4 regions of the Marinomonas sp. 63XJN7_7_ISO-PGPR-S23-202 genome follow, and region 4 is predicted to be linked to each of the others. Evidence: predicted binding sites of a transcription regulator. Region 4 holds the regulator's gene; each other region holds the start of a gene.

Region 1 (7,848 bases), 430 kb from region 4:
TTGTTTCTCGCTTTGTCATGACATGGTTGATCGGTATTTTCCGTCCGACGCTATTGTTGGGCGTTATGGCACTATTAGGTACCGCTTTGTGTGTGTACGCAGCAATTAACCCTGGCATGTCAGGTGTGTGGGCGATTGTTATGATTTCTGCCAGTTTGTCTTTGATGTTTCCAACGATTTATGGCGTGGCATTAAATGGCTTAGGTAAAGATGCCAAATTTGGTTCGGCGGGTCTTGTTATGGCGATCCTTGGTGGGGCAATTATGCCAGTGGTTCAAGGTGGAGTGATTGATTCTTATGGTGCTGCCATGTCTTATATTGTGCCGGGTATTTGCTTCCTCGTTGTGTCTTTTTATGGTTTCTCTTCAATGAAGCGCGTAAAAGACTGATTAATAATATTTCTTTCACGTCATTCGTGGTTAGATTAGAGCCCAAACTCATGCCAGTGAGTTTGGGCTTTTTTGATTCCATTTCCTTAAGGGGGTTTGTTGTTAAAATGTCATGATTGATTGTGTTTTATGTAAAACCGTGGTTTTTTCTTTTTGACGATAAGTGTCTCTTTATAGAATGAGCGCCTATATTTTTCTGCCTTTGAGCATTCTTTTTGATAGTAAGAGTTGTGTATGAAATTTTCGGGTCTTAAGACCATTGCTTTTCTTGAGGCATTAAAAGGAGTAGCAGCCTTGCTGCTCGCAATTGGTATCCATATATTGGAAGGCGTTAATTTACATGCCGAGGTGTTAAAGTTATTAAGCCGTTTGCACTGGAGTGCGGATGGTCATTATGCGCAGATGCTGTTGCACGCGGTGGATAGTTTAACTCATTCCAGTTTTACTCTTGTGACTGTGATTGCTGTTTTTTATGCCTTGGTGCGTTTTGTGGAAGCTTATGGATTGTGGCATGAAATGCGGTGGACTGAATGGTTTGCCTTTTTAAGCGGTGCGGTGTACTTGCCTTTTGAGTTTTACGAAATCATTAAAGACCCGAATCTAGTGACCGGAGCGGTATTGAGTATTAACTTGATTGTCGTTGCTTATATGTACACCATTTTGAAAAAGCACCCAGATGGTAAAAAGCACCCAGATGATAAAAGCAATCGGTTAGTTGAGGAGTGATGAGAGACTTTCGTCTCATGAGCTGGGCTCGCTATTTAATATACTGCAACAGGCTAGAGGCTCAGCCTGTCAATTGATTGAAAACAACGCTCACAGTCGCTTAAATAGCTAGCACCAAATAGATTGTAGTGGTTTAAATAGTGGTAAAGATTGTAGATATCACGTTTTACTGCATAGTGCTCAGAGCGAGGGAGTATGGCGTGATATGAGTGATAAAACGCCTCGCTAAAGCCGCCAAACAGTTCCGTCATGGCAATGTCGACCTCTCTATCACCTTGGTAAATCGCGGGGTCTATTAGCCACACATTTTGTTCATCAAACAGCACATTACCAGACCACAAATCACCATGGAGCATCGTTGGTTGATGGCAATGTTGATTTAAAAAATTAGTCAAACACGCTTTTTGCTTATCTAATTGGTTCTGAAATTGCTCAGCCACACTGGTGTTTTTGATCATTTGAATTTGAGCTTCAAGACGATAAGAAACATAAAAAGCGCCCCAATTGTCGGACCAATTATTATATTGTGGGTTAAGTCCAATATAATTGTCGTGATCGAGTCCGTAGCGTTTTAGTGGATGAGAATGGAGCATAGCAAGACCTCTGCCTAGTTGAGCCATTTGTTGTTCGCTCGCATGGGTTTGCTTAATCGCCTGCATACTAATGGTGTCTTTATCTGCAGAGTAGACTTGTGGAATGCGAAGTAGTTTATTGCTCGTGTTGTCGAGCAAAGTCCGCAACCGTTCAAGACCTACTTTCTCTTTGATTAACTGATCTCGATAAAGACTCCGATTTTTCTTTTCATGGACTGTCATTGTTATTTTTGCCCTCTATTACAGTGAACGCTTCGAAGTTTAAATTGACATGACTTGATGAAACTAGCAAGTGGGTTTATGGAAAAAATCAATTCGATAGTTTTTATTTATAAAAAATGATATTAGTCTAAGTTTGCTTGATGTAAGGCACTTATATCTTCCTTGAATTTGCGTTATCGTCAGACTATAGAAACAAATGTTTCGGAGTTCTAATTATTGAAAATAAGTATCTTTTTCATGCGGATGCGCTGAATCAACGGGGTTGGAACGCATTGTGCTTTGTGGGGATATCGATCATAAGAGGATAGAAAGCATGAAAGCATTGATTATTGGAGCGGGCATCGGTGGCATGTCGGCCGCAGCAGCCTTAAAACAGCAAGGTGTTGATTGTGATGTTTTTGAAGCAGTAAAAGAGATCAAGCCTGTTGGGGCGGCCATTTCAGTCTGGTCTAACGGGGTGAAGTGTATGAATCATTTAGGGATGGGGCATATTATGGATGACCTTGGTGGGCCTATGCGGGCAATGGCATACCAAGATGGCAAGTCTGGCGCGACCATGACTCAGTTTAGCCTCGTGCCCTTGATTGAGGCAGTGGGAGAGCGGCCTTGCCCTGTTGCACGAGCTGGATTGCAAGCGCAGATGATTGATCACTGGGGAAGAGACAAGGTCCAGTTTGCGAAACGACTAGAGCGTGTCGAACAAACCAATACGGGTGTGGTTGCTCATTTTACCGATGGTAGTATTGCTCAAGGGGACTTTATGATTGCTGCTGATGGCGCGCATTCCGTCGCACGCTCCCATGTCCTTGGCTATCAAGCTCAGCGACGTTACGCGGGATATGTTAATTGGAATGGTTTGGTGACGGCAGATGAAGAAATAGCACCATTAGAGCAATGGACGACCTTCGTTGGAGATGGAAAGCGCGTGTCAGTGATGCCTATTGCTGGCGGTCAGTTTTACTTTTTCTTTGATGTGCCGTTACCTCTTGGCTTACCAGAAGACCGTGCGACAGTGAAAGAGAATCTAAAGACCTACTTTGAAGGCTGGGCGGATCCAGTCCAACTCTTGATTGAACGGATTGATCCTGAAACGACAAACCGTATTGAAATCCACGATATTGAACCTTTTAGTAGTTTTGTTAAAGGTCGTGTTGCTTTGTTGGGGGATTCTGCTCATTCCACTACGCCAGACATTGGGCAAGGTGGTTGTTCTGCAATGGAAGATGCCGTCGTCCTAGGGCAGTGTTTTGCCAAAACAAAAGAAGTCAAAGAGGCGTTGTTACAGTATCAAAGCTTGCGCCATGAAAGAGCCAAAGACTTGGTATTAAAGGCGCGTAAGCGTTGTGATGTGACCCATGGAAAAGACATGTTGGTGACACAAGCTTGGTATGATGAATTAAGACAAGAGACAGGTGAAAACATTATAGCCGGTCTTAAGGACACTATTTTAGGTGGCCCTCTAGGTTAAATTCACTTTTTAGAAATCACTGAGTAGCTGAGTCAAAAGAAAAAGGGCGCTTTTGTAAGCGCCCTTGATGTATTTAAGACAGTGATTATTCGTATAGTTGTTCGCCATGTAAAGACGTATCAAGGCCTTCGGTTTCTTCTTCTTCGGAGACGCGGATGCCCATAACCATATCAATCGCTTTAATGATGATAAAGGTCATAATTGCATCGTAAACAATGGTAAAGCCGACCCCTTTTGCTTGAATAATGAATTGGCTAAGGATACTGCCGTGCGCATTATCATTAAGGCCAGCACCGCCGAATATAGCCGCTGAGAACACCCCTGTTAACAGTGCACCAATAATGCCACCTACCGCATGAACACCAAAAGCGTCCAATGAGTCATCATAACCAAGCATTTTTTTCAGGTAGACAGAAGCCCAGAACGTGCCAAGACCAGCTGCGATACCGATTGCGAACGCACCGATTGGTCCAACAAAGCCAGATGCAGGGGTAATGGCAACGAGACCAGCAACCGCTCCTGAACTCATACCAAGAAGAGTTGGTTTGCCGCGAGCTGCCCATTCAACAAACATCCAAGCCATTGCAGCAACCCCTGTTGCAATTTGCGTCACGGCCATCGCCATGCCCGCTGTACCATCTGCCGCTAACTCAGAACCGGCGTTGAAACCAAACCAGCCTACCCAAAGAAGAGATGCCCCAACCATGGTATAGACAAGGTTAACGGGAGGCATTGCTGTTTTTCCATAGCCTTTACGTTTACCAAGTACTAGCGCGGCCACTAAGCCTGCAACCCCTGCATTAATGTGTACAACGGTGCCGCCAGCAAAATCTTGCACGCCGTCGCCACCGAGCCAACCGCCACCCCAAACCATATGGGCAATAGGTGAGTAAACTAACAAAGACCACAGTCCCATAAACCATAGCATGGCAGAGAACTTCATCCGTTCCACAACGGCACCAATAATCAATGCTGGTGTAATGATTGCGAAAGTCATTTGAAAGGTCATGAATACTGATTCAGGAATAGAGCCGCTCAGTGATTTATAGCTCATGCCATTTAGAAACAGTGCACTTAGGTTACCAATAAATGCGCCGTCACCTTTAAAAGCAAGTGAGTAACCTGCAACGGACCAAATAATGGTAATTAAGCATGTGATCGCAAAAGTCGCGGCGGCAACAGATAATAGGTTTTTACGGCGTACCATACCGCCATAGAAAAGGGCAACACCGGGAATGGTCATCAGTAGCACCAGCGCTGTCGATGCCATCATCCATGAGGTATTTCCGCTATCCAGGCTAGGTGTATCGGCCATTGCTTGGGAGGGAATCATCCATAGAGTGAGTAGAGGTAAAGCTCCACCTATGGTTGTTATTAATCTTTTAATATTCATCAATATTGCCTCTGTTTTAGCTATATTTATGGTAGGGAGTAATATGGGGGCTCTTTATTAAAGAGCATCTGAGTCGGTTTCTCCGGTACGAATCCGAATAGCCTGCTCAAGTGTCAGTACAAAAATTTTGCCGTCGCCAATTTTGCCTGTATTGGCTGATTGACAGATAACATCCATAGCCTTTTCAACTAATGCATCATCTAAGGCGACCTCAATTTTTACTTTTGGCAGAAAATCGACGACATATTCGGCACCACGATATAATTCTGTGTGTCCTTTTTGTCGTCCAAAACCTTTGACTTCTGTTACGGTAATACCGCGAACGCCTATTTCGGAGAGTCCCTCACGAACTTCATCAAGTTTAAATGGCTTGATGATAGCGATAAGCAATTTCATATGTGCCTCCTGAGATTTCTTTTTCTAAACGCAACAAAGAAATGTTTTTTTATGTGACTAATAATCCCTATAGCAGACACCGTGCCATATGTGCTTTTTGCATGAAAATTAAAGCAAATATTGATGTTTTCTAGTGAGAAGAAAGATGAAACGTTTCAAAATAGAGCTGTTTTCTTTGTTTGTGCTCACATAAAGAGCATTTTAAAGATGGCTAATGCTCTTTATTGGTGCGAATATTTTGATCTATTGTCATTATTTTGTCTATTTTAAGTAAAATATAAGAAAATATGAATATTCGTTCATTTTCGCTTTGTCGGTTTTTCTAGACCGTTGATTGACGTAAGGATTGGTGTTTAAGAGAGGCTGTCTTTTTCGTTCATTTGTTCTTTTTAAATATTACTGCGCAGTGAGACCAATCTTATCGGCATAAAATTGATGTTATCGACAATAGCGCTGACGCCTGTAGCTGCTTTTTCTGATTAGACTAAATGCCAGATGGAGGTATCTTTTGTAAGAATGGTTTGGTTATGAAGAGAAGTTGAGTAAATTCGCTTACTCAACTTCTTATTGTGACGCAGGGTTATTTGTCGAATTTGACGCGTTTACTAGAAGATAAGGCTTCGCTCTCGGAGTTTACAAATTTGCCATGTTTATGTTCGATAAAGAATACTTCGAGATGTTGTTGCTTGGCTATTTTAGCCCCTTTGACAGGACCAAGACATAGCATCGTGGTTGCCCAAGCATCGCTGATTCTTGGATCTGTACCGAAAACAGAGGCAGAAACCAAATCGTGAGTAACAGGGCGGCCAGTGCTTGGATTCAGAATATGAGAGTACTCTACCCCTTTATCGTCAAAATAGTGGTTGTATGTTCCGGATGTATCTAGTGTGACGCCTTTTTCATCTTCAATGGTGACGATCTTATACACTTTTTGTGAACCATCTTTTTCTTTGATGGGGCGCTGAATAGCGATGCGCCATTTTTTACCATCTGGTTTGTGTCCTTTGATTTTCATGTCCCCACCAAACTCAACGAGATAGTTATTGATTCCTTTGGATTCAAGTATCTTACTCAGTTTTCCTATGGTGTAGCCTTCGCCCATGGAGGAGAAGTCCAATTGGACTAACGGGTTTGTCTTGCGAATAAGTTTATCTTTTTCATCCACTTGGATTTTATCCATTCCCATATCCGCTTTTGTTGCCGCTATTTCTGCGTCCGTTGGTACATGAAGGGTGTCTTTTTTAAAGCCCCATAAATCAAATAGAGGGCCGATGGTTGGGTCATAACAACCTTCTGACTTTTTATTGATGTCTTTGGCGATATTAATCAAATCAATAAAATCTTGGGAAGCTGGCTGCCACTTTGTCGATGTACTGGAGTTGAATTTGGAAATGTAGGAGTCTGGTCGATAAGTCGATAATTCTTTATCGATTTGTGCCAAGGTAGTATTGAAAGAAGATTCCACCTCATCAGTTGGTACCTTCTTCTTCGACCAAAAGGTGATATGGTAAGTGGTACCTTGGGCATAGCCCTCAATGTGTTGTTCTTGTGGTGGTTTGCTGCAGCCAGTTAGCAAACTGGCGGCGAAAATAATGGCGGTTAACCCAATAATAGAGGGGCACTTTGAACGATGTAGAGTTGAAGTTTGCATGAAGTTCTGTCCACAGAAAATTGGAACAGGCAGTTTACCAGTCAGCGCAATGTAACTCTAGGGATATTGGGGAGTGATCATAAAGATACAAATCAGTCCCCCCTTGTAGCCTAATGCTTGGTGCTGCTGGTATTTTTAGCTAATGTGGATTGCTACGTTTATTCCTGTGACGAGCATTTGCACCCCGATAACGGCAAGAATCAGCCCCATTAAGCGAGTGATCATAGTCAGTCCGCTTTGACTGACTAAAGAGAGTATTTTTGAGCTGAAAATAAAGCAGAAAAAGGTAATAAAACACAGAGCAAGAAAGACTGACACGGTAATAACGATTTCTTGCCAGCCACCAGCGGCAGAATAATTCATGGCGGTTGCGATGGTGCCCGGGCCTGCAAGCAGAGGCACCGCTAAAGGGGAAACTGCCTCGTCTGATTCGTTCGAGTCGTCATTATCTTCCGGGCTGTGGAGTTTTGAACTTTCCCCATGAAGCATTTGATAGCCCACCAAAAAGATCAAACACCCACCTGTTATTCTCAAGGCGGGTAAGGTAATGCCAAACAAATGAAAAAGGGCTTTTCCTAAAACAGAAAAGACTAAAATGATTAAGAACGTCAACAGTATTGCTTTTTTGGCGACTTTGAGTTGCTCAGACTTGCTTTTATGGCCTGTTAAGCCTGCAAAAACAACCGTATTAGCAACCGGATTCATAATGGCAAAAAAAGCCATAAACACAGTCAAGGCATGTTCTAACAAAGGGTTCATTTGGGCTCGCTTTTAGATCCGTGTTATAAGGTTCAATTCGCTATGGCGTCGAATATAGCAAGTATTTTCTAGTAATTTGACGGTCAGGTCTACTTTTAATGATGGTTAGTTAAGGTTCTTTTTATTCCCCTTGGCGCATTTATTTCTTTATGGTGTGGGCATTAGTGCTACTCTTGGTTTGCGAACGGCATTTTTATCATGTTGTTAAGGTCTGGGTTGATAAAAAGGGAAGCTAAAAATGAATGTAGAGA
Region 2 (7,848 bases), 1.2 Mb from region 4:
TCCCATTCCCCTTCCGCGTAGGGTTTGGTGACGCGGGGGTCTTCGTGAATACGTGTGACAATATTGCTGTAGCTGAATTCACACTCACATTCATCAATAAACCCAGTGATGGGAGCCGCAGAAGCGGGTTCAGGGGTACAGGCCAAGGGGATATGTCCTTCACCCGCAAATAAGCCTGATGTTGGGTCCAGTCCCACCCAGCCAGCACCGGGTAGATAGACTTCACACCAGGCATGTAAGTCAGTGAAATCCTCTTCAGGGCCGGAGGGGCCGTCAAGTGCTTTGACATCGGCAGTGAGCTGTACCAAGTAGCCAGAAGCGAAGCGAGCAGCAAGTCCAAGGCTGCGCAGGATTTGTACAAGTAACCAAGATGTGTCGCGGCATGAGCCTTTTTTTAAGGTGAGTGTTTCTTCACAGGTCTGTACACCTGGTTCGAGACGAATACCGTAACCTATATCACTGGCTAAGCGGCTGTTTATGGCGACCAAAAAGTCGTTAATCGGGGTGCTTTTTTGGTCTACTGTAGAAAGCCACTTGTCCAATAAAGGACAGGATTCGGTGACTTGCAAATAGGGTTCTAATTCGCGTTTTAGCGATTTTTCATAGGCAAAAGGGTATTCTTCAGCATAGCTTTCCACGAAAAAGTCAAACGGGTTGATGACCGTCATGTCGGCAATCACTTCAACCATAAATTCCAGTTTATTGGTCTTTTCGGGAAAGACGAGCCGAGTTTGAAAGTTACCAAAAGGGTCTTGCTGTATGTTTATAAAATGGGTTTCAGGGAGGACTTTTAACGAATAGTCATGAATTTTTGTACGTGAATGTGCCGCAGGGCGCAAGCGTAATACATGGGGTGACACAGTGATAAATCGGTCAAATTCGTAGGTCGTTTTGTGTTGTATTGCGACTCTAATGGTCATGCAGCGTCTCCTTGCCGAAAATGAAACCAGTTCTCGGTAATCTGGTAGTTTATTTCGATAAGATCTAACTGAAAGTCATTAAGGTAGTCATGAAACTTTTCATCCAAATCTTCTGAGCGTTCTATTGGGTATTCGTAGTCGTAAAGCTTATCTACCCTAGCCGTAATGGGGCCGGAGCGGGGCAGTTTAGAGGCCGCTTCACGAATCTGCTCAAGGCAGTAAGACAGTGTTCGTGGAAAAAACGAGTCACGCAGTAAAAAAGTCACGGCTTTGGCTCCATTGATTGAGGTGCGCACTGTGCGGCGATAATCCAAATACGCACTTTGCGACTTCAGTACTTTAGCCCATACTACTTGGCCTAGTCGCACGCTTTCTTCTGCTTCGGATTGCAGCATTAAAGAGACCGCCGCATCGATAATACGCGTATTCATGTCGGCACGCTCTAAATAACGTCCCATGATGAGAAATTGCCAGCCAGAATCCCGAGTCATCGTACCTGCAAGTAGGCCGATGATTTTTTGGCAGCCTTCAATAACGGTGTTGAGAAAGTCGTGACGGCCAGAACGGTTGATGCCCTGCTTGATATTTTGACGGGCATACAAATCCAGCTCGTTGATCAGTTCCCACATTTCTTCGGGCACCACATCACGGGTGGTGCGAATATTTTCTCGAACCATTTTCAGTGACGAGAGCATGGAGCTTGTGTTGGTGTCGTCGGCCAATAAAAATTTTACGACGTTGCGCTCGTCTTTTACTTTATAGCGTTGTTCGAACTGTTCAGTACCGCTGTTGATTTCGATGAGATTATACCAAGAAATTTTGATGTCTCTTGGTAAGTCATAAAGGAGTTCATCGTATACTCTGACTAGGCGGGCCGTGTTTTCTGCACGTTCTAAGTAACGAGCGGCCCAAAATAAACGTTCTGCGACTCTTGATAACATAATTAGCGCCTCTTTGTTTCGACGATCCAAGTATCTTTACTACCACCACCTTGTGACGAATTGACGACCAAAGAGCCTTTTTTCATGGCGACTCGGGTCAGTCCACCTGTGGTTACATAGCTGTTTTTGCTTTGCAAAACAAAGGGACGTAAATCCAGGTGGCGTGGTTCTAAACTGCCTTTGGATATTAATGTGGGTGAAGTAGACAGTTTCAGTGTTGGTTGAGCAATGTAATTGCGAGGATTGGCCTCTATTAGTTCAGCAAACATGGCTTGATCTTTTTTAGTGGAATGTGGTCCAACCAACATCCCATAGCCGCCAGACTCGTTGGCGGGTTTGACAACCAAACTGTCCAAATTTGCTAACACATAAGCCCGTTGTTCTGGGTCTTCGCACAAAAAAGTCTCAACGTTTTTAAGAATAGGCTCTTCTTTTAGATAGTAGCGGATGATGTCTGGCACATAGGCATAGACGACTTTGTCGTCTGCCACCCCAGCTCCTGGGGCGTTTGCTAAAGCCACATTGCCTTTTCTCCAAGCTCGCATCAAGCCTGGAACCCCTAGTACGGAATCTGGATTGAAGGCTTCGGGGTCTAGGAATAAATCATCAATACGACGGTAAATAACGTCGACTAATGCTGGGCCATTAATGGTTTTCATATAGACACAGTCGTTCTGATGATCGACGTATAAATCGCTACCTTCTACTAATTCTACTCCCATCTGTTGGGCTAAAAAGGCATGCTCGAAATAGGCTGAATTGTAGATGCCTGGTGTCATGACGACGATTTCTGGATCTTCTATGTCTCTAGGCGATAAGGCCGCCAAGGTATCGAACAATTGGGATGTATAAGAATCAATTGGCAGAATGCTGTCGTTTTCAAACAGTTCAGGAAGGACGCGTTTAGTAATAGCGCGGTTTTCGATCATGTAGGAGACGCCAGAAGGGACGCGTAAATTGTCTTCTAGAACGTAGAACTCGCCGTCTTCAGCACGCACTAAATCGGTACCGCAAATATGGGCCCATACTCCATAAGCAGGTGAGACACCAATGCATTCAGGGCGAAAATTTTTGGAGTCTTTGATGATGTGCTCTGGAATGATGCCGTCTTTAATAACATGCTGATCATGGTAAAGGTCATCGATGAACAAGTTAAGCGCTTTGAGTCGTTGCTTTAAGCCGGCTTCTGCAACGCGCCAGTCTTTGGCGGCTATGGTTCGTGGCACGATATCGAAGGGCCAAGCTCGGTCGATGTTGCCTTCTTCGGTGTAAACGGTAAAGCTGATGCCCATTTCTTGTATGGTGGCTTCGGCCATCAGTTTTCTCTTTTCAAGCTCTTCTTCTGATAAACTATCTAGATAGCCCAGCAGTTGCTTGGCGGGGGGTCTGGGCTTGCCTTTACTATCAATTAATTCGTCAAAAAAGCCATTTGACTGATACTGGCTACTCAAATTATCCATCTAAACCTCGTTCTTTCGTTAATCTGGGGAAAAACTGCTTCAAGCAAATATGATCCTATGTACTGTACGTACTAAATTGGTCGTGACCCCCATAAGTGGTTGTTATTGTTATTAGGCAAATAGAGTAGAATTATTGCCCCTATTAGTGACATTAGTCGTTAATCAGTACAAAAGAAATACAGCAAAGATCACGCCATGAACAATGTTATTTAACAATAAATAAGTAATTTATTGTTATTGGTTCACTAATAAGTGACAAAGCGCAACTAATTAACCTGTAAATTGTTTATCATTTTTACGAGCGATTCTATTAATGACTGTAAGGATTGGTTTGTGAGCGAAATCAAAAACGTGGCGGTTGCCGGGGCAGGTATTGGCGGTTTGAGTGTTGCTTTGGGGCTTGCTCAGCAAGGCGTGAACGTAACGGTATTTGAACAGGCCAGTGTATTAGGTGAAGTGGGTGCAGGCTTGCAAATGAGTCCAAATGCGATGAAAGTACTGCGCCAATTTGGCTTAGAAGAGGCTCTTCGACCGTACGCCTTTGAACCGAAGCAAGCCACTATTCGTCATTTCAAATCGGGGGAATACTATTTAAAAGCTCCTTTAGGCCAGGCAGCCATTGATCGTTATGGCGCACCTTATTGGCATTTGCATCGTGCCGATTTACACCGTGTTCTGGTAGAAGCCTGTCAGACAGCAGGGGTGACGATACGGTTAGGGGCTACAGTCACGGGATACCAAAAGTCAGATCAGGACAACTCCGTTGTTTTATGTTTTCTGGATGGCAGTCAATATGATACAGATTTAGTTATCGGGGCTGATGGCATTCGTTCGGTGATTCGCGAACAAATGCTGGGTAAGCAAGCGCCTGATTTTATGGGGCAAGTGGCTTGGCGTGGGGTAGTGCCTGTCGCGAGTCTAAAAGCGACTAACATTCAGCCTGATGCCTGTGTCTGGGCTGGGCCTGGGCGTCATTTGGTGACGTATTACTTGCGAGGCGGAGAATGGGTGAACTTTGTTGCGGTGGAAGAGCGTGGTGGATGGCAATCAGAGTCGTGGCGCGAAGAAGGGGATATTAATGAACTGCGTTCTGCTTTTGCTGGTTGGCACCCTGAAGTAACTGGACTTTTGGCTGCCGCTGACAACACATTTTTGTGGGCATTAAATGGACGTAGTAGCTTACGGACTTGGTATCAGGGAAGGGTGGTATTACTTGGCGATGCATGCCATCCGATGTTGCCGTTTATGGCGCAAGGTGCGGCTATGGCGATTGAGGATGCGTATGTGTTAGTTGCCTCTTTGATGAGTAAGTCGTTACCCGACGCCCTTGCTTCTTATGAAATTCTTCGTAAACCTAGAGCCACTCGTATTCAGAATATGTCTAAAGACAATACAGGCTTGTATCATATGCACGGTGGCTTATTTGGGCCGATGAAGCTAAACGCAGTCAAAGTGGCGTCGCAACTTGCTCCGGGGGTGATTCAAGGTAAGTTGGATCCGGTTTATGGCTATGATGTCGTCAAGGCGGTTGCTGCTTGGTGTTGATGATTAGTGGCGGCTTACCAATTGAAAAAGTAAGCGGTATTAGGTACTACCCATAGAAACGCACCTATTGGTTTAAGAAGCTCAGCAATCCGCTGGGCTTTTTTTGTTTTTTTTAATTCCTTTTTTGTATAAGTGATGAATTTAATTGATTGTTTTGTTATAAATAGCGACTTCATCTCGTTAGTGGTTAATCTCATCCATACCATGGATTATTAGATGCTATTAGCGATTATCTTTCCCGCGATTATCAATCACAGGGATTCATCTCTATTTGGAATAGATCGATCACATGACTTCTAGATCTCCTTTGGCACTTTTACCTTTAGTGCTGTTTCTTGTTTTGTTCGTTGGCAGTGGACTTTGGTATCAAACTCAAGGTGTGGACTTTGCCTTTTATCAAATATCCGCCCCTGTTGCGATTTTGCCCGCCATTGTTTTGGCGATTGTTTTAGCCAAGGGCCCATTAAATAAGCGTATTGACACTTTTATTAGTGGAGTGGGAGACAACACCATCATTACCATGGTGTTGATCTATCTGCTGGCTGGCGCCTTTGCTAGTGTTGCCAAAGCCGTTGGCGGTGTCGACGCGACGGTTAACTTTGGTTTAAGTGTTGTCCCGCCTGCTTTTGTCTTGCCAGGCTTATTTATCATTACCGCGTTTGTGGCAACGTCAATGGGAACCTCCATGGGAACCATTGCGGCTATTGGGCCAATTGCCATTGGTGTGGCGAATGCGACGGATTTGTCCTTACTGCTGACGGTTGGTACGGTCATTGGTGGTGCCATGTTTGGTGACAATCTATCGATCATTTCGGATACCACTATTGCCGCCACCCGGACGCAAGGGTGTGATATGCGTGATAAGTTCCGGATGAACTTTAAAATCGCTTTACCAGCGGCTTTGATCACTTTGGTGTTGTTGTATTTTCAAAGTGAGGTGGCGAATATTGGTCAAGTAAAAGACTATGCATTGATCAAGGTGCTGCCCTATGTGGTTGTCTTAACTTTGGCGGTACTGGGTGTCAATGTTATGTTGGTGTTGTTTAGTGGCATTGTATTGGCTGGGGGGATTGGGCTAACAATGTTACCGGATTTCACAGTCGCGACTTGGTCCAAAGAGATTTACAGTGGTTATACTGGTATGCAGGAGATTCTGATTCTCTCTTTGCTGATTGGTGGCATGGGTGCGCTTATGAAAGCCCAAGGTGGTTTGGATTGGCTGGTGAGCATAATTGAGAAGATTGTTCGTGTATTTGGTGCTAAGCCTGGGTCAACTCGAGCGGGAGAGTTTAGCATCAGTGCGTCGGTTGCATTGACGAATTTATGTACAGCGAATAATACCGTCTCTATTTTGATTAATGGCTCAGTCGCCAAAGATATTGCCACACGATACAACGTGGATGCACGCCGCAGTGCGAGTCTTTTGGATATTTTTTCCTGTGTGGCTCAGGGGCTATTGCCGTATGGCGCCCAGATTTTGCTGGCATCGTCTCTTGCCAAAGTGTCGCCTTTATCCCTCATTGGTTATGTGCAATATAACTGGCTTTTGGCGGTGGCTGCGATAGTATCGATAGCCATTGCGTGGCCTAATATAAAGAAAAAGAATGGCTTGCCTCTATCGTATGTGAAATAAATAGCGAGTAGACTAGGCGCCCTAGAATTTGAGTGAAAAACCACCATTAATGGTGGTTTTTGACGTTGTTTAGGGTGTTATATCTTTCTAAAAAGGCGATATGGTGAAGCAAGGGGTGCATTTTAAGGCTGAGCTGATTTTGATCCTAGTGACTATTTTAGCAGGTTTTGGCTGGATTTTTTCTAAGGAAGCATTGTCGGGACTGCCGCCTTTATTTTTTATGGGAATGCGCTTTTTGGTGGCATGCTTTATTTTGGTGCTTGCTGGGCGTAAGTACTTTGTTGGGATGCGATGGCAAGACATGAGGCCGGCTTTATTGGTCGGTGGTGTGATGGGATTTGCCATGATGTTTTGGGTTGAAGGCCTATCAAAAACTCAAAACTTGGGAGTTGGCGCGTTCATTGCTAGTCTTGGTGTGGTTTTGGTTCCCGTTGTCGCCAAGCTTTTATTTAAGGAGCAGCCTCCAAAAAGTATTTGGGTTGCCCTTCCCATTGCGGTGATGGGGTTAGCCTTTTTAGCGTTAGATGGTGGGCTACAGTTTGAAATGGGTCAATTGTTCTTTTTGGCCACGGCATTGACGTCGGCATTTCAGTTTAATCTGTTGTCTAGGCAGTCTACTCGAATGCCTGTGTTGGTGCTCACAGCCATACAACTGGGAGTGGCTGGAGTATTGTTACTCAGCATTTCTCTGCTGACTGAAACGGTGCCTCATGTTGTGCCGACGAATGTGGTAGGTTGGTTTCTGGCGAGTACTTTGATCGCTACGAGTTTGCGCTTTCTGCTGCAAACCTATGGGCAGAGTTTGACACCAGTAAGTCACGCCGCCGTAATTATGAATTTAGAGCCAGTTTGGACCGCTTTGTTTGCTTCTATCTGGTTTGCGCAGTTGATGAGTGTCAGTCAGGTGTTTGGTTGTGTTTTGATCTTTGTTGCAATGCTAGTGAGTCGATGGCAGCAGATTAGGGTAATATTTAAACCCCGGTGAAACGGCTCACTTTGTTAATGGTAGATAAAAGAGGGTTAAAGCTAGAAAAAGGACTCAAGGTTAATCAGGTAAAATGCTATCTAGCAAGGTGTTATAGAGTTTGATGGTTTCCTGAGTAAAAGGCCGGCTTATGTAATCCCACTCGGATAACATGCCCTCTGTTAAGGTGGATAACACTTCAACACGAGCAATGGCCTCAGCTTTGCTTAAGCTTGGTGATTTTTCCATGATGATGTCAGTGGCCCTTGATCGAAGGCGTTGGTTCATTTCCTTACAGATCTTCGATATTGTCGCATTGCGCGATGCCTCTGCCTTGATTTCAAGCGTCATAATGCGAATACAATGGATTTCTTCATTGTCTTCA
Region 3 (7,848 bases), 680 kb from region 4:
ATTTTGTGCCGTTAACGCAAATTGCCACCATTCATCGAGTGTTAAAAACACCGCCGGAACCCGAGTTTCGAGTGAATGGGCAGCCTGCCATAGGGCTGGCCATTTCCATGTCGAAAACAGGCAACATGTTGGATTTTGGTCAGCGGCTCGACCAAGAAATGGATAAGGTCAAGTGGCTTTTACCCCATGGTATGCATGTCTTTACAGTGGCTAATCAATCTAAGGTGGTAAAAGGGGCGGTGAACGGTTTCGTCAAAGTGCTGGTGGAAGCCATTGTGATTGTGTTGGCGGTCTCGTTTATTTCTCTAGGTATGAGAGCAGGCTTAGTGGTCGCCTTTTCTATTCCCATCGTGTTGGCGATGACCTTTGTTGGCATGGAAATCGTTGGTATTGGACTGCAACGTATTTCCTTGGGGGCTTTGATTATTGCATTAGGTTTATTAGTCGATGATGCGATGATTACTGTTGAGACCATGGTTTCCCGGTTGGAACAAGGTTGGCAACGCAAAGAGGCCGCAGTGTACGCGTTTAAGAGTACGGCTTTTCCAATGTTAACGGGTACGCTGGTGATGGTGTCAGGCTTTATTCCAGTGGGTTTTGCCGCCTCCAGTGCGGGTGAGTACTGTTATTCCTTGTTTGTCGTGGTGTTGATTTCTTTGTCGAGTTCTTGGATCGTGGCGATTTTATTCTCACCTTTGTTAGGCGTTTGGCTCTTGCCACGAACACTGGTTTCTCACAAAGATAAGGTCAGCTTCCACTCAAGGATGTTTAGTCGTTTGTTATCTTATTCACTCTCTAAGCCTAAGAGTGTGATTATGCTTGCCTGTGTTTTGCTTGGTCTGTCCATTGTCGGGATGGGCCAGTTGAAGTCGGTTTTTTTTCCATCATCAGATCGTCCCGAATTGCTGGTGGATTTGACTTTGCCGCAAAACGCCACGCAAAGTGCCACCCGAGAAAAAGTCATAGCGCTTGAAAAATGGCTTAAGACACAGCCAAACGTGGCGCATTTTTCCTCCTATGTTGGCTCCGGAGCGGTACGCTTTTATTTGCCGATGGATGTCTTGCTCAGTCATGAGAATGTGGCCGAACTGGTGGTTGTGGCGAAGTCTACTGACGTTCGAGATAGGCTAAGTGCTGATATCAAGCGTTATTTGAATCAGCATGATTCGGATATTGTCAGTCGTGTAGCGCCCTTAGAGCTTGGTCCACCAGTGGGTTGGCCTGTGCGTTATCGTATTATGGGCCCAGATTTGGATAAGGTGCGTTCATTGGCAACGGATTTAGCCGTGTTAATAGGAAAAGATCCGCAGACGCGTGATATTAATTTGACCAGCGGTGAGCCAGAACGTCGCATCGCCATTGATATTAATCAAACTCAAGCTCGGGCGGTGGGGCTAAGTTCTGAACAAGTGGCCAATACACTGGCTAATATCTTCTCTGGCCATGTGATTACTTCGCTTCGTGATCATAACCGTATGGTAAATGTGGTGGTGCAAGGCAATAAAGAAGCTAAGGAAAATGTATCCACCATCAGTAACTTGCAAATACCCATAAGCAATGGACAAACGGTGCCACTAAGACAGATTGCCACCATTCAATATGGCATAACCGATCCCATTGTGTGGCGCTGGAATCGAGAGCCGTATATTAGCGTGCAATTAGATGCGGCGTCGGGCGAGTTGCCGCAAGCCTTGTCCAATGAGTTGGCTCCCATCGTTCAGCAGTTTACGGATAAATTGCCACCGGGCTATCAGTTAAAAGAAGCGGGAGCCGTTGCTGAGTCAAGTAAGGGAAACCGGTCAGTCTATGACGTATTGCCAGTGACCATTTTATGCATGCTGACATTATTAATGATTCAGTTACGTCGCTTTTCACGGATGTTATTGGCTTTATTTATCGCGCCTTTTGGCTTAATCGGGGTCGTGATCGCCATGTTGCCAACAGGCACCCCCATGGGATTCGTCGCTTTACTGGGGATTATCGCTCTGTTTGGTATGATCATTCGCAATGCGATTATTTTAATTTCTGAGGTGGATCGCAATGTTCAAGAAGGTGTATCCATTCACGAGGCCATTACGCGAGGGGCGATACATCGCTCCCGTCCTATTTTATTGACGGCTTGTGCGGCGATTTTAGGGATGGTGCCGATTTCCCGAGAAGTCTTTTGGCAGCCAATGGCGTATGCCATTATCGGTGGATTATTGATTGCGACCCTCATTACCTTATTGGTGCTGCCTGCGGCGTTAAAACTTGTTATGCAGTGGGAAAGTGCACGCCGGGGCGACAATGCGCTTTAGTAAATAATAAAACGCTCTCTTAAGGGGGACTCTTTAGTGGCAGTGGCACGGCTTCTGCCACTAAAGATTTGTTTTTATCTTTATGCATGATAAAGGAGCGTCGCTTAATTTTGTAATAGGTTTGCGTCTTGCCTGTATAGCCGTCTTCCTCAAGCTTTTATTTTGGTGAAACCTCTCTTGTTTGAATCATTCCGCCCTTATTTAGGGCATTGTCGTGTCTAGATGGTGCGCTTTTCTCATCGCTGTTGGCCTTCCTACCTCTTACTAATGGGTCTCTTTACTCTTTATGTGATTTTTAGATCATAAAAATCATTACCTTACACTGATAAGAAAAAAAATTCCTAAAAATCAAATTTTGGCAAACATGTTGCTTTCCCATAAGGAAATAAAAATTCCCTTTGAGAATATTATGGGTTTTTTTATTCGGTGTTATCTACTCTAGCAAGATTGATAAAGGTTATTACTAACAGCATTAGTGAGACTTTTGGATAGTTTGCTTTGGTTGTTTGATTCACCAATGAGAACACACATTACGTTCACCATAAGTTAGGAGATCAGCAATGCAATCAGATGCAGTAGAAGACTTTCTTAAAGACAATAATATTAAATATATTTTAGCGCAGTTTGTGGATATTCATGGTGTGGCAAAAACAAAATCTGTGCCGGCAAAGAATATTTTTGATGTCGTTGAGAAGGGGGCTGGCTTTGCGGGTTTTGCCGTTAGTGGTCTTGCTATGGCGCCTCATGGGCCTGATTTTATGGCGCGTGGCGACCTATCTACTTTGAGTATCGTTCCATGGCAGCCTGGCTATGCAAGATTAGTCTGTGACGGTTATGTTAATAATGAGCCACATTTATATTGTTCACGAGTCGCTTTAAAAAACCATCTTAAACGCTTAGAAGACAAGGGCTGGACCTTGAATACCGGGCTTGAACCAGAGTTTTATTTGTTCAAGAAAGGGGAGCAAGGAGAGCTGCTTCCCGTTGATCAATCCGATACGCTTGCTAAGCCCTGTTATGACTATAAAGGACTTTCTCGTTCTCGTGAGTTCTTAGAACGTTTGGTGGAGACCTTACAAGCCGTTAATTTTGATGTTTATCAAATTGATCATGAGGATGCCAATGGCCAGTTTGAAATCAATTACACCTATGGCGATGCATTAGAGTCTGCTGACCGATTTACTTTCGTTCGTATGGCGGCCGGTGAAATAGCGAATGATATGGGGATGATTTGTTCCTTTATGCCGAAACCTGCTCCAGATAAAACAGGTAATGGTATGCATTTCCATTTATCTATCACTGATGAGTCGGGTAAGAATTTATTCAACGATGACAGTGATACTAATGGCATGGGCCTTTCAAAATTAGCTTATCACTTTACAGCAGGCATTCTGGCACACGCTAAAGCGATTTGTGCTTTTGCCGCCCCGACAGCTAACTCCTATAAGCGTTTAGTGGTTGGCGGTAATAGTTCAGGTGCCACTTGGGCGCCAGCCTATGTTTGCTACGGCGACAATAACCGTTCAGCGCTAGTTCGTGTGCCCTATGGCCGCTTAGAATTCCGTCTACCTGACTCAGGTTGTAATCCTTACCTTGTTCATTCTGCCTTAATTGCTGCGGGCCTCGATGGAGTTGAGCGTGAACTGGATCCTGGTGAGCCCATGAACATCAACCTTTATGACCTATCTTTGGAAGAAATCCTCGCTAAAAATATTTCTATTCTTCCTCAATCTCTTGGTGATGCGCTGGATGAGTTAGAAAAAGACACCGTTTTCGTTGACGCCATGGGCAAAGATCTTGTCGCGGAATTCCTTAAAGTGAAGCGTGCTGAGTGGAATGAGTATTCGCGCCAAGTTTCCTCTTGGGAAGTCGAAAAATATGCCGAGTTCTTTTAATTATCCAGTGCTAAGTTTTAAAAATATATTGAGGTTTCTACTATGTGTGGAATTGTTGGGCTTTATTTAAAAAACGATAAATTTGAAAAAAAATTGGGTGAGTTATTTGAGCCAATGCTGATTTCAATGACAGATCGTGGTCCAGATAGTGCGGGTTTTGCCATTTATGGTGATGAGGTTGGCGAGAATTGGGTCAAGTTAACATTAAGACACCCTGATGAGGCCTTTAGCTGGGAAACGCTGAGTGACAAGCTATCAGTGTCATTAGGTTGCGAAGTCAAATGGATGCAAAACGCGAATGTCGCTGTGTTAAAAATTAACTCGGATGAAAGGTCTGCCCGTAGCACCTTGAATGAACTGTATCCCGATGTATTGATTTTGAGCGCGGGCTCCTCTATCGAAATTCTAAAAGAAGTTGGGTTGCCTGAAAACATCGCGTCGAAATTTAACCTAAGTGGAATGCAGGGCAGTCATATCATTGGTCATACGCGTATGGCAACAGAGTCTGCAGTCACCATGGAAGGTAGCCATCCTTTTTCGACAGGTTCTGATTTATGTCTTGTCCATAATGGTTCGTTATCAAACCACAATCGACTGCGCGATAAACTCAAACGAGAAGGCATTACGTTTGAAACGGAAAACGATTCCGAAGTGGCAGCTGGTTATTTGACGTGGCGTCTTAAGCAAGGCGATACACTGAAAGAAGCCTTGGAAAATGCGCTGAAAGATCTTGATGGCTTTTTTACGTTTACGATTGGCACTAAAGACGGTTTTGCTGTTATGCGTGATCCTATTGCTTGTAAGCCAGCAGTACTTGCTGAAACCGATGATTACGTTGCAATGGCATCAGAGTATCAAGCTTTGGTTACTTTACCAGGTATCGAAAACGCGAAAGTTTGGGAACCGGAGCCTGCGACTTTCTACATTTGGGAACGTAAATAGTTTTGGGAGAATTGGGAAATGATGACTGTTGATTTAGCGGCTCAATCTGTACGAGATTTAAATAAAGCCTTACATGAGTGCAAAGATAATTTAACGGAAAAAGAATGGATAGTGACAAACCCTAAAGGCAATCACAACATTGCGGTTGGGTTGGATGCGGATATCTCGGTCGATGTTCACGGGCATGCAGGTTACTTCTGCGCGGGTATGAATAAAACGGCCAACATTACGGTTCATGGCAATGCTGGCCAAGGTGTTGCCGAGAATATGATGTCCGGTGTTGTGCGTATCAAGGGCGATGCATCTCAAGCCGCTGGGGCAACGGCCCACGGTGGACTGTTGGTTATTGAAGGTAATGCGGGGGCTCGTTGTGGTATTTCGATGAAAGGTGTCGATATTGTGGTGAAAGGCAATATTGGTCATATGAGCTGCTTTATGGGGCAGTCTGGATCACTTGTGGTGTGTGGCGATGCCGGTGAAGCGCTCGGTGATTCCTTGTATGAAGTCCATATTTATGTGAAAGGGACAGTGAAGTCTCTTGGGGCAGACTGCATCGAAAAAGAAATGCGTAGCGAACATATTGCGGAGTTGAAAGGCTTATTGGAGAAAGCGGGCGTTGATGAAAATCCGCTTGATTTCAAACGTTATGGATCGGCTCGTCAGCTTTACACCTTCAAAGTTGACAATGCATCGGCTTACTAATTTTTGAGAGATTTTTATTATGAGCAATGACACAAATAACAACCCTAGCTTAAAAGAGTCCGCCACCTTTGATCGCGCCACAATGGCTGAAATTCGCCGTGCGGCCAATACAGGCATTTACGATATTCGTGGTTTTGGGGCAAAACGTAAGGTGCCTCATTTTGATGATCTTTTGTTTTTGGGAGCGAGTATGTCTCGCTACCCTTTAGAGGGGTATCGTGAGACCTGTAACACCTCGGTTATTTTGGGTGATCGCTTTGCAAAGAAACCCATTACGTTAGATATACCCGTGACCATCGCGGGGATGAGCTTTGGTGCTTTATCGGCGAATGCAAAAGAGGCATTAGGACGAGGGGCTTCGATAGTTGGTACATCGACAACCACGGGCGATGGCGGTATGACACCGGAAGAGCGTGGTCAATCCAGTAAATTGGTTTATCAGTATCTGCCTTCTCGTTATGGCATGAACCCAGACGATCTACGCAAAGCGGATGCGATTGAAGTGGTTTTAGGACAAGGCGCTAAACCGGGTGGTGGCGGTATGCTACTTGGACAAAAAATTACTGATCGGGTGGCAAGCATGCGCAACCTCCCCAAGGGGATTGATCAGCGCTCGGCTTGCCGTCATCCCGATTGGACTGGTCCTGATGACCTTGCTATTAAGATCCAAGAATTACGAGAAATTACCGACTGGGAAGTCCCTATTTACATTAAAGTGGGGGCTACACGCACTTATTATGATGTGAAATTAGCGGTTAAGGCGGGTGCGGACGTGATTGTTGTGGATGGCATGCAAGGGGGGACTGCTGCTACGCAAGACGTTTTTATCGAACATGTTGGTATTCCAACCATGGCGGCCATTCCTCAAGCGGTTCAAGCGTTACAAGAAATGGGCATGCATCGTAAAGTGCAGCTTATTGTTTCTGGTGGTATCCGAAATGGTGCCGATGTGGCTAAGTGTATGGCGCTGGGTGCCGATGCGGTAGCCATTGGTACGGCGGCGTTGGTGGCTTTAGGGTGTAATGATCCTAAATGGGATGAAGAGTATAAAGCGATTGGTTCTGCTGCGGGTTTTTATGATGACTACCAAGAAGGTAAAGATCCAGCGGGTATCTCCACTCAGGATCCTGAACTCATGAAACGTCTAGACCCTGTGGATGCGGGTCGTCGTTTAGCGAATTACCTTCGTGTATTGACGCTTGAGGCTCAGACATTGGCGCGTGCTTGCGGCAAGAATGATTTACGTAATTTGGAGCCAGAAGACCTGGTGGCTTTGACCGTTGAATCGGCAGCCATGGCACGTGTTCCTTTGGCGGGAACAAACTGGATTCCTGGTCAAAAATTCTAAATTAATTGAATGTCCCCAGTTTTGGCCACGTTTCTGACGTGGCTTTTTTTTGTGCAAAATTTATTTTTGTGATGCTTTCTAGTGCCTGACTGATGTTGTTCTTTTGCTTATATAAATTTTCATTCCGTATATCAAACATTAATAAATTATTTCTTATTTTTCAATGTCTTAAATAATGTTGGCCTAGAATTTGATATTGTCTTGTTAGGAAATTTATTTTCTCTTTAGTGAATTTTGTGTTTCTCAACTTGGAGCTTATATCTATGGGCAATATGGTAATGGAAGTTAGTTATGCATTGGATACATTTTATTTTCTGATGTGTGCTGCACTAGTCATGTGGATGGCCGCTGGTTTTGCAATGTTAGAAGCTGGGCTTGTTCGTGGTAAAAATACAGTAGAGATATTAAATAAAAACGCACTGCTTTACGGTATTGCGTGCTTTGTTTATCTATGTGTTGGTTACAACATCATGTATCCAGCGGATCCTATTAGTGCCTACATTCCTGGCATTAACTTTTTCTTGGGGAGCGATAATACTGTTGATGCTGTCATAGGGGGAGGTGATGGCGCTCCGTATTATTCGTCTATGGCTGACTTTATTTTTCAAGCTGTTTTTGCCGCTGCAACCATGTCAATTGTTTCTGGAGCTGTAGCAGAAAGGAT
Region 4 (7,848 bases):
ACACTGGCCGCTAAGGCGGGGTCGATACCAAGTTTTTTTAAGAAAATTGGTAAAAGAGTTCCAGTAAGAGCGGCAATCAAAAGGTTGATGATGGTCGCCCCCGCAATGATATAGGCAATCTTGAGGTTGTCAAACCAAACTGCTGTCAGTATGGCAATAACGGTTGACCAAAGAAGACCATTGAGTAAACCAACAATCAGTTCCCTGTTTAGTAACCAACGCATATTGGCAGAGCCAATCTGATCCAAGGCGATCCCGCGTATGACCAAAGTAAGAACTTGAGAGCCGGCGATGCCTCCCATGCTGGCAACAATGGGCATTAAAACGGCCAGCGCAACAACTTGGTTGAGAGTGTGTTGAAAAAGACCGATGACGTACGAGGCAATAAAGGCGGTGATTAAGTTGATTCCTAACCAAACAGCACGACGGCGAGTGGTTTTCATGATTGGCGAGAAAGTGTCTTCGTCGTCTTCCAAACCGGCCATACTGAGCATGGAGTGTTCGGCTTCATCCCGAATAACATCGACCACGTCATCAATGGTAATACGCCCAAGTAGCTTTCCCGTACTGCGATCAATAACGGGGGCGGAGACCAAATCCATTTTTTCAAACACTTGGGCGACTTCGCTTACGGATGTGTCTGAGTGGATGGCGGTGTGGTCTGTCTCCATAATGTCTCGTACAGTGGTTTTTGTATCACAGACTAGGAGTTTGGCTAAGGGAAGCGTTCCCAAAAGTCGGTTTGAGCGGCTGACAACTAACAGGCTATCTGTCATGTCAGGAATTTGTTTATATTGTCGAAGGTAACGAAATACTCTGTCCAAGGTGACGTTAGGGCGAATGGTAATGGTGTCTGTGTTCATTAAGCCACCGGCGGAGTCTTCCGAGTAGCTTAATAAGGCCTCAACTCTTAGTCTGTCCTGAGGAGGCATGGATAAGAGGACTTCACTTACCACCTTGTCTGGCAGGTGTTGCAGTAAGTCGGCTAAATCATCGCTTTCAAAGTGTTCAGATACGGCAACCACCCGCTGGGTGCTCATATTCTCTAGAAACTGTAGGCGTATGTCTTCGTTTAGGTATTGAAGAACCTCGCCTTGGTTTTTGTCTTCAATGAGTTCCCAAAGCTGCTTACGTTCTTTAGGGGGAGAGGATTCTAAAAGGCTAGCAACATCTTGTGCGGGTAAAGCGCCATTTAATAAATAGCGCGTTTGTAATGTGGCGCCAGACTCTAAAGACTCTGTGACCGTTTGTAGGTGGGCGAGTGTATTTTTATCTGGCATTGTTGTCCTTATTCATCTTCCCCAAAGCGATCATTGATTAATGCAATAATGGCCTTGATGGCATCTTCTTCATCTTCACCATTGGTTTTAATGGTGATGTCCGTGCCCTTGCCAGCAGCTAGCATCATCATTGCCATAATGCTTTTACCATCGACATTACGCCCGTCTTTCTCGATGGTAACATCGCAAGAAAAGCGAGAAGTGGTTTCGACTAGTTTTCCTGCGGCTCGTGCATGAAGGCCAAGTTTGTTGATAATGGTGACAGACTCTTCCAACATACCTTTTTCCTTAATTAAGATTAAATCTAATTCAATAATGATTCTAACTCAGTAAGAAGGGCTTGATTGGTCTCGGCCGCTCTTAATTTATTGAGTTTTTCGGTAGATTGCGCCAGCTCGGCAATTTCTGATAGGGTCGATAAATGGTTGTCGCATTCGCTTGGCGGCACAATCAAAGCAAAAATTAAATCCACATTTTTCTTGTCCACGGAGTCGAAATTAATGGCGGATTGCAATGACATGACAACTAGAGCTGTGTGGTTGGCACTCTCCAAACGGCAATGGGGGATGGCAATGCCATTGCCTATGCCAGTACTGCCAAGTTTTTCACGTCCTAGTAATGCATCATAAACTGCTTCGTTGTCGCAATGTAACCGGTTTGATGCAACTTCAGCAATACTTTCTAGTACGCGTTTCTTGCTGATAATATCTTGTTTGGCGATAACGAGTTCAGCTTTTAATATAGATTTCAAAGGCATAAAGAAATGTATCCGTATTAGATGAGTCGTTTGCGTTCATTGGAAGGCGGAATATTCATCGCCTCACGATATTTTGCTACAGTTCGCCTAGCAACCTGAATACCTTGTTCCGCTAAAATACTGGCTAGTTTGTTGTCACTAAGCGGTTTTTTGGCTGGTTCTTCGCTAACGAGCTTCTTAATCATAGCTCGAATAGCGGTCGAAGAACATTCCCCTCCAGAAGCGGTATTGACATGACTGGAGAAAAAATATTTCAGCTCAAAAATGCCTTTAGGAGTATGCATGTATTTCTGTGTGGTTACTCGAGAAATAGTAGACTCATGCATGCCGACCTCTTCTGCGACATCATGAAGCACCATAGGTTTCATAGCTTCTTCACCGAGTTCGAAGAAGTCGATCTGTCGATTCACAATGCAACTAGTGACTTTTAGTAAAGTTTCATTGCGGCTTTGCAAGCTTTTCATGAACCATTTTGCTTCTTGCAAGGAGTTTTTGATGTACGTGACATCTTCTGATGTGGAAGCTGTTGCTGCCATGGCGGAGTAGGTTTCGTTTATCTTAACCGGTGGCAGAGCGTCATTATTCAGTTCAACTTGCCAGACGTTATTGCGTTTTCGTACAGACACATCGGGGATAACATAATCGGTATCGTCCGTGTCAATGATGGACCCTGGTCGAGGATTAAGTTGCTGGATCAGTTCAATCACTTCTTTGAGCGATTCTTCCTTTAGTTTTGTTTTTCGGCTTAATTGAGTGAAATCTCGATTACCAAGCAGAGGGAGATAGTTGTCTACTAAATTATAGGTGCTCTTATACAAAGGGTGCTCGCGGAACAGTTCTAATTGAACTAACAAGCAATCACGCAGATCAATAGAGCATACACCAACGGGATCAAAACGTTGTAAGCGGTGTTGAACCGCAATGACCTCATCAAGCTCAAGGTCTTCAAGTTCAGAGGTCAATGACTCCCAAATTTCATCTGGGGAAATGCTTAAATACCCATCGGACTGAACACACTCAATGATGGCGTAAGCAATCTCAATATCCCTATCTGACATGTGGGTGAGGTTGAGCTGCCAAATTAAATGGTCTTGAATGCTTTCTTCTGGTGCGTTACGACTTTCAAAATCCCCATCATTTTCATAGCTGTTGGAGTGGCTGACAGACGCTGCTGAATTTTGGTAGGTATCGTCCCAATCGCTGTCAATGGATAGCTCTTCTGGAATACTATCGGTCCATTCTGATTCGACCTTTGCTTCTTCGCTGCTGTTTGACTCAACCTTTTTTTCAGACGCGTGTGTGTTGTCGCTATCACTATCGCGTTCTTTCAATGCTGATGGGGCATCACTAGAAGTGTATTCCTCATCATCAATTTCCAGTAGCGGATTAGACTCTAAAAATTCATGGATCTCCTGTTTAAGATCCAACGTTGAAAGCTGCAGTAAACGAATGGCTTGCTGCAACTGTGGCGTCATGGTCAGTTGTTGACCAAGCTTTAATTGTAAAGACTGCTTCATAGAGCAACTCTTTTATCGTTAAGTTGAAAGTAAGAAAGATGGAACAAGTTATGCATGTTACTCCCTTTGAGTTGCAAAAATAAGAGGTTATAAGCGGAAGTCGTCACCTAAGTAGACTTTTTTCACTTGTTCGTTGTTGATAACGGTATCGGCATCCCCTGATGCGATGATGTGTCCATTACCAACAATGTAGGCTTTATCACAGATGTCGAGAGTTTCTCTGACGTTGTGGTCGGTAATTAACACACCAATACCACTTTCTTGTAAATGCCTGATAATGAGCTTTATATCGCCCACTGAAATAGGATCCACACCAGCGAATGGCTCGTCAAGTAATATGAACTTGGGGTTCATCGCGAGTGCCCGGGCGATTTCAACTCGGCGACGCTCCCCCCCAGACAGCGCCATACCCAAGTTAGAGCGAATGTGAGTAACATGAAATTCTTTTAATAAGCTTTCTAATCGCTCTTTTCTTTGGGCTCTATTAAGCTCTTTTCGTGTTTCAAGAATGGCGTAAATGTTGTCTTCTACCGACATTTTTCTAAAAATAGACGCTTCTTGCGGGAGATAGCCTATGCCTTTTTGAGCACGGGTATGCATGGCATATTTGGTGATGTCCTGGCCATCGATAAAGATGCCGCCGGCGTCATTGGTGACCATGCCAACGATCATATAAAAACAGGTTGTTTTACCCGCGCCATTCGGTCCGAGTAAGCCAACCGCCTGGCCTGATTCGACAGAGAGGGAAACATCTTTAACCACTTGGCGTTTTTTATAACTTTTTGCGAGATTTTTTGCTTCTAAAACGGCCATTTACTTCTCTTTTTTCTGTGGTGATGCTTGTTTTTTTTCGGTTTGTGGCTGTAGCGTCATGGAAACTCGGCCTGATCCTTCTTTCTCGGCGCTGAAGGTGCCATTTTTGATGTAGTAGACAATATGGTCGGCGGTGATTTTGTCATCCATTCTGTTTAAGTAGCCGTCCCCAAAAATTTCCACTTTGGACTGAGCGGTTTTATAGATGACTTTATTACCACGACTAATCATCATATTACCTTGCCAATCGATTTGTTGGCTAAATTTGGCAGGGTGGCCCGTTGCAATGAGTTCGGTGAATTTACGCGTCTTAGGATTGGTGATGACTTTCAGATACTGGGCTTGAATTTCAATCGAACCTTGTTTTACAAATACGTCACCTGTATAGACGGCTTCGCCTGTTTTTTGATCAAAATGGGCTTGATTGGACTGTATATTTAATGGTTTGCTTGTATCATCTGGAAGCGCTAGTACCCATTGGCTTACGAATAAGCCGGCTAAGAAAGTACATACCTTAATGTGTTGCTTCATACTGTCCTCTTACAGATCCTGTCATTTTAACTTCTTCTGTGTTGATATAAGTGACAATGACATCGGCAGATGTTTCGCCTTGTGTTGAGTATATTTTTGCATTTCCTGTACTCGTAAGTGACTGCTGTTTATCTAAATAACGAATATTGTCCGCTGTTAGTGTGATGTCTGGTGAGTCTACGTAATGTTTTACGGCTGATGCATCATCAGTTAGTAGAATATCACTACTGCCATCTTCAATTATCCCTTTTTTTCCTTGTGCTTCCCAGTTCCCCGTTTTTTCAACTCTTTTTACCTTTGGGTTTTCGAGAAGTGTCCTTGCACCTTTGTTGTAATGTAGAGCTCTATCTGCGGTTAAGGTTTCTATCAGTTTGCCATCTTGGTCAAATTCTGTGGCGTGTATTTTTGTAATGAAGTAATCGGGGGTGCTACTCAGATTGTCGGTTTGAAGCAAATTTTTATTATCAGATGAGCCAGCCCAGAAAAAAAGAGTAACGATCGCAATGCCGCCAGCCCCCAGTAGTAGTTTTTTGTGGCTTGCTTTGATCATTAGACAGAATCCCCTGTGCTAACGAAGAAAATATAGACAGCGTACGAAACGAGTAAGGGAATGGCTATCCAGCGAGGAATGCTTTGGTTTTTGGTTTTGGCAAATCCATAGATGAGTAAGGACAAGGCAACCGTTAAACCTAGAACCCAATAGAAATCTCGTCCCGATGTGGTTTGATCAATCACGCCTGGTGCGATTAACGCGGGCAGTGGTAACACTGTCGCCAAGTTGAACATATTTGAACCTAAGATGTTGCCAATGGCGATATCATGATGGCCTTTACGTACACTACTGATTGATGCAGCTAGCTCAGGTAGGCTGGTGCCGACGGCCACGATAGTTAAACCAATCACCATGTCGCTGACACCAAGAGCGGAAGCAATACCGATGGCTCCCCAAACAAGCAGTTTCGAGCTGCCTATCAGAACCACTAGACTGACAAGTGAAATGCATAGGGATTTGCCGACAGGGCTGCCATCATCCTCGGGGAGCTCACTGGAAAGTTGCTCTTCAAGGTTTTTGCTGCCTTTTAGCATGACGATCATCATGATAATAAACATGAAAACTAATACGATACCGTCTGAAAAACTTAAGGTACCATCATGAAGTAACCAGCCAGTAACCAGGGTGATGGTTAAAACAAGGGGGACCTCCTTACGCATCAAATCTTTCGTAACCGGGACGGCGGAGAACAACAGAGTGGCGCCGAAAACCAGCGCGATATTGGCAATGTTAGAACCTAATACGTTACCGATAGCAATGCCTGGCGCATTATCAAATGATGCAATCGCCGACACAACCATTTCGGGCGCAGAGGTGCCCAGTCCCACCAAGATTACTCCAATAACAATGGGGCTCACTTCTAGTTTTTCGGCAACGAGTGCCGCATGTTCAATGAATTTATCAGAACTAATAACCAGCAAGACTAAGCCTGCAATTAGAGCAGCGGAAAACAGCAGCATAACCTCTTATTTACTCTCGAATCAAAAAGATGTCCCATTTAATGAGGTTTGCTGTGTAAATTCAAGACTTGATCTTTGAAACAATTTCGATTCCGTTTATTGCGCGATTCTATTTTATAAGGGCGAGTGTTAGTATCAGCAACTATTATATTGGGAAAGGATAGGTGAGTCCGTGCTGGATAGGTATATAAAAGTACAGAATCTTCGCTTTTCAAGAGGGGAGAGGGTGATATATGAAGATGTGTCGCTGGATATTCCTCGTGGAAAAATCACCGCTGTGATGGGGCCAAGTGGAACCGGAAAAACGACTCTCTTAAAGCTAATCGCTGCGCAGCTTTATCCAGACAGTGGTCATGTTTTTGTTGATGGGCAGGATATTCATTCTTTGTCTCGTTCAGATTTATATAAAGTCAGAGAGAAAATGGGTATGCTTTTTCAAAGTGGTGCCTTATTCAGTGATATGTCTGTTTTTGAAAATGTCGCTTTTCCTCTGCAAGAACATACCAATTTTGATGCGAGTAAAATCGAAGGTATTGTGCTCGAGAAATTGCACAGCGTGGGGTTGCGAGGTGCGGCAAAGTTATTCCCTTCTGAATTGTCAGGGGGGATGGCTAGACGTGTCGCTCTTGCTAGGGCGATCGCATTGGACCCTGAGTTGGTTATGTTTGATGAACCATTTACGGGTCAAGATCCCATTTCTAAAGGGGTTCTAGTCGAGCTGATTCGTCAATTAAATGATGGGTCTGGTATTACTTCAATCGTGGTGTCCCATGACGTAGAAGAGTCCTTATCCATTGCAGATCATGTCTGTATTTTGTCTGGTGGTTATGTCATTGCTCAAGGGACACCCAGCGATATTCGTGCCTCTGATGATGCGCAAGTAAAACAGTTCTTAAATGGGGAGCCTGATGGTCCTGTTCCATTTCATTATCCGGAAAGTGTTGCTGATGAACAGAGGAGTCAAAGATGATAAATAGTTTGATTTCTTTGGGCGCTGGTTTTTTAGATTGGCTGGAGGCAGTTGGAAGAGCGGGAATATTTATTGTTCAAAGTCTTGTGCGTTTACCTGTTCGATTAGGGGAATCTATTAATCTTTTGATTCGCCAGTTGTATTCAGTGGGCGTGCTGTCTCTGGTTATTATCATTGTATCCGGTACTTTTATCGGAATGGTATTATCCCTACAAGGTTATAGTATTTTGGCAAAATTTGGCTCATCAGGGTCTGTTGGTCAATTGTTAGCCTTGTCTTTGTTACGTGAATTGGGACCTGTGGTGACGGCGTTGTTGTTCGCTGGTCGAGCTGGGTCATCGCTTACTGCCGAAATAGGTTTGATGAAGGCAACAGAGCAGCTCTCCAGTTATGAAATGATGGGGGTGGATCCTTTACGTCGTGTGATTGCGCCGCGATTTATTGCTGGTGTGATTTCCTTGCCTTTGC

What was found. The regulator sigma-54, encoded in region 4, starts transcription at its own class of promoters, with help from an activator protein. The targets are predictions, from matches to a motif close to TGGCACNNNNNTTGCTNT.
Region 1: AC0VYG_RS15415 (P-II family nitrogen regulator) is a predicted target of sigma-54. The motif match lies at 5,257-5,274, and genes of this name have one in related genera.
Region 2: AC0VYG_RS18895 (circularly permuted type 2 ATP-grasp protein) is a predicted target of sigma-54. The motif match lies at 3,500-3,517, and genes of this name have one in related genera.
Region 3: glnT (type III glutamate--ammonia ligase) is a predicted target of sigma-54. The motif match lies at 2,654-2,671, and genes of this name have one in related genera.

Annotation. Positions count from the first base shown of each region.
Region 1 covers NZ_CM149677.1:3,320,859-3,328,706, reverse strand. Annotated here, with positions in the region: gene fucP (L-fucose:H+ symporter permease) at 1-389, shown strand, start outside; gene AC0VYG_RS15435 (DUF2127 domain-containing protein) at 624-1,115, shown strand; gene AC0VYG_RS15430 (fructosamine kinase family protein) at 1,169-1,930, opposite strand; gene hpxO (FAD-dependent urate hydroxylase HpxO) at 2,244-3,398, shown strand; gene AC0VYG_RS15420 (ammonium transporter) at 3,484-4,791, opposite strand; gene AC0VYG_RS15415 (P-II family nitrogen regulator) at 4,849-5,187, opposite strand; gene AC0VYG_RS15410 (FAD:protein FMN transferase) at 5,768-6,838, opposite strand; gene AC0VYG_RS15405 (MarC family protein) at 6,974-7,597, opposite strand; gene AC0VYG_RS15400 (hypothetical protein) at 7,836-7,848, shown strand, end outside.
Region 2 covers NZ_CM149677.1:4,065,516-4,073,363, reverse strand. Annotated here, with positions in the region: gene AC0VYG_RS18905 (transglutaminase family protein) at 1-920, opposite strand, end outside; gene AC0VYG_RS18900 (alpha-E domain-containing protein) at 917-1,861, opposite strand; gene AC0VYG_RS18895 (circularly permuted type 2 ATP-grasp protein) at 1,864-3,321, opposite strand; gene AC0VYG_RS18890 (FAD-dependent monooxygenase) at 3,655-4,866, shown strand; gene AC0VYG_RS18885 (Na+/H+ antiporter NhaC family protein) at 5,156-6,499, shown strand; gene AC0VYG_RS18880 (DMT family transporter) at 6,600-7,484, shown strand; gene AC0VYG_RS18875 (TetR/AcrR family transcriptional regulator) at 7,545-7,848, opposite strand, start outside.
Region 3 covers NZ_CM149677.1:3,566,854-3,574,701, reverse strand. Annotated here, with positions in the region: gene AC0VYG_RS16535 (efflux RND transporter permease subunit) at 1-2,297, shown strand, start outside; gene glnT (type III glutamate--ammonia ligase) at 2,858-4,192, shown strand; gene AC0VYG_RS16525 (class II glutamine amidotransferase) at 4,235-5,134, shown strand; gene AC0VYG_RS16520 (GltB/FmdC/FwdC-like GXGXG domain-containing protein) at 5,153-5,836, shown strand; gene AC0VYG_RS16515 (FMN-binding glutamate synthase family protein) at 5,856-7,184, shown strand; gene AC0VYG_RS16510 (ammonium transporter) at 7,448-7,848, shown strand, end outside.
Region 4 covers NZ_CM149677.1:2,890,180-2,898,027, reverse strand. Annotated here, with positions in the region: gene mgtE (magnesium transporter) at 1-1,280, opposite strand, end outside; gene AC0VYG_RS13460 (HPr family phosphocarrier protein) at 1,289-1,558, opposite strand; gene AC0VYG_RS13455 (PTS sugar transporter subunit IIA) at 1,585-2,037, opposite strand; gene AC0VYG_RS13450 (RNA polymerase factor sigma-54) at 2,055-3,554, opposite strand; gene lptB (LPS export ABC transporter ATP-binding protein) at 3,642-4,367, opposite strand; gene lptA (lipopolysaccharide transport periplasmic protein LptA) at 4,368-4,898, opposite strand; gene lptC (LPS export ABC transporter periplasmic protein LptC) at 4,882-5,448, opposite strand; gene AC0VYG_RS13430 (calcium/sodium antiporter) at 5,448-6,410, opposite strand; gene AC0VYG_RS13425 (ABC transporter ATP-binding protein) at 6,637-7,380, shown strand; gene mlaE (lipid asymmetry maintenance ABC transporter permease subunit MlaE) at 7,377-7,848, shown strand, end outside.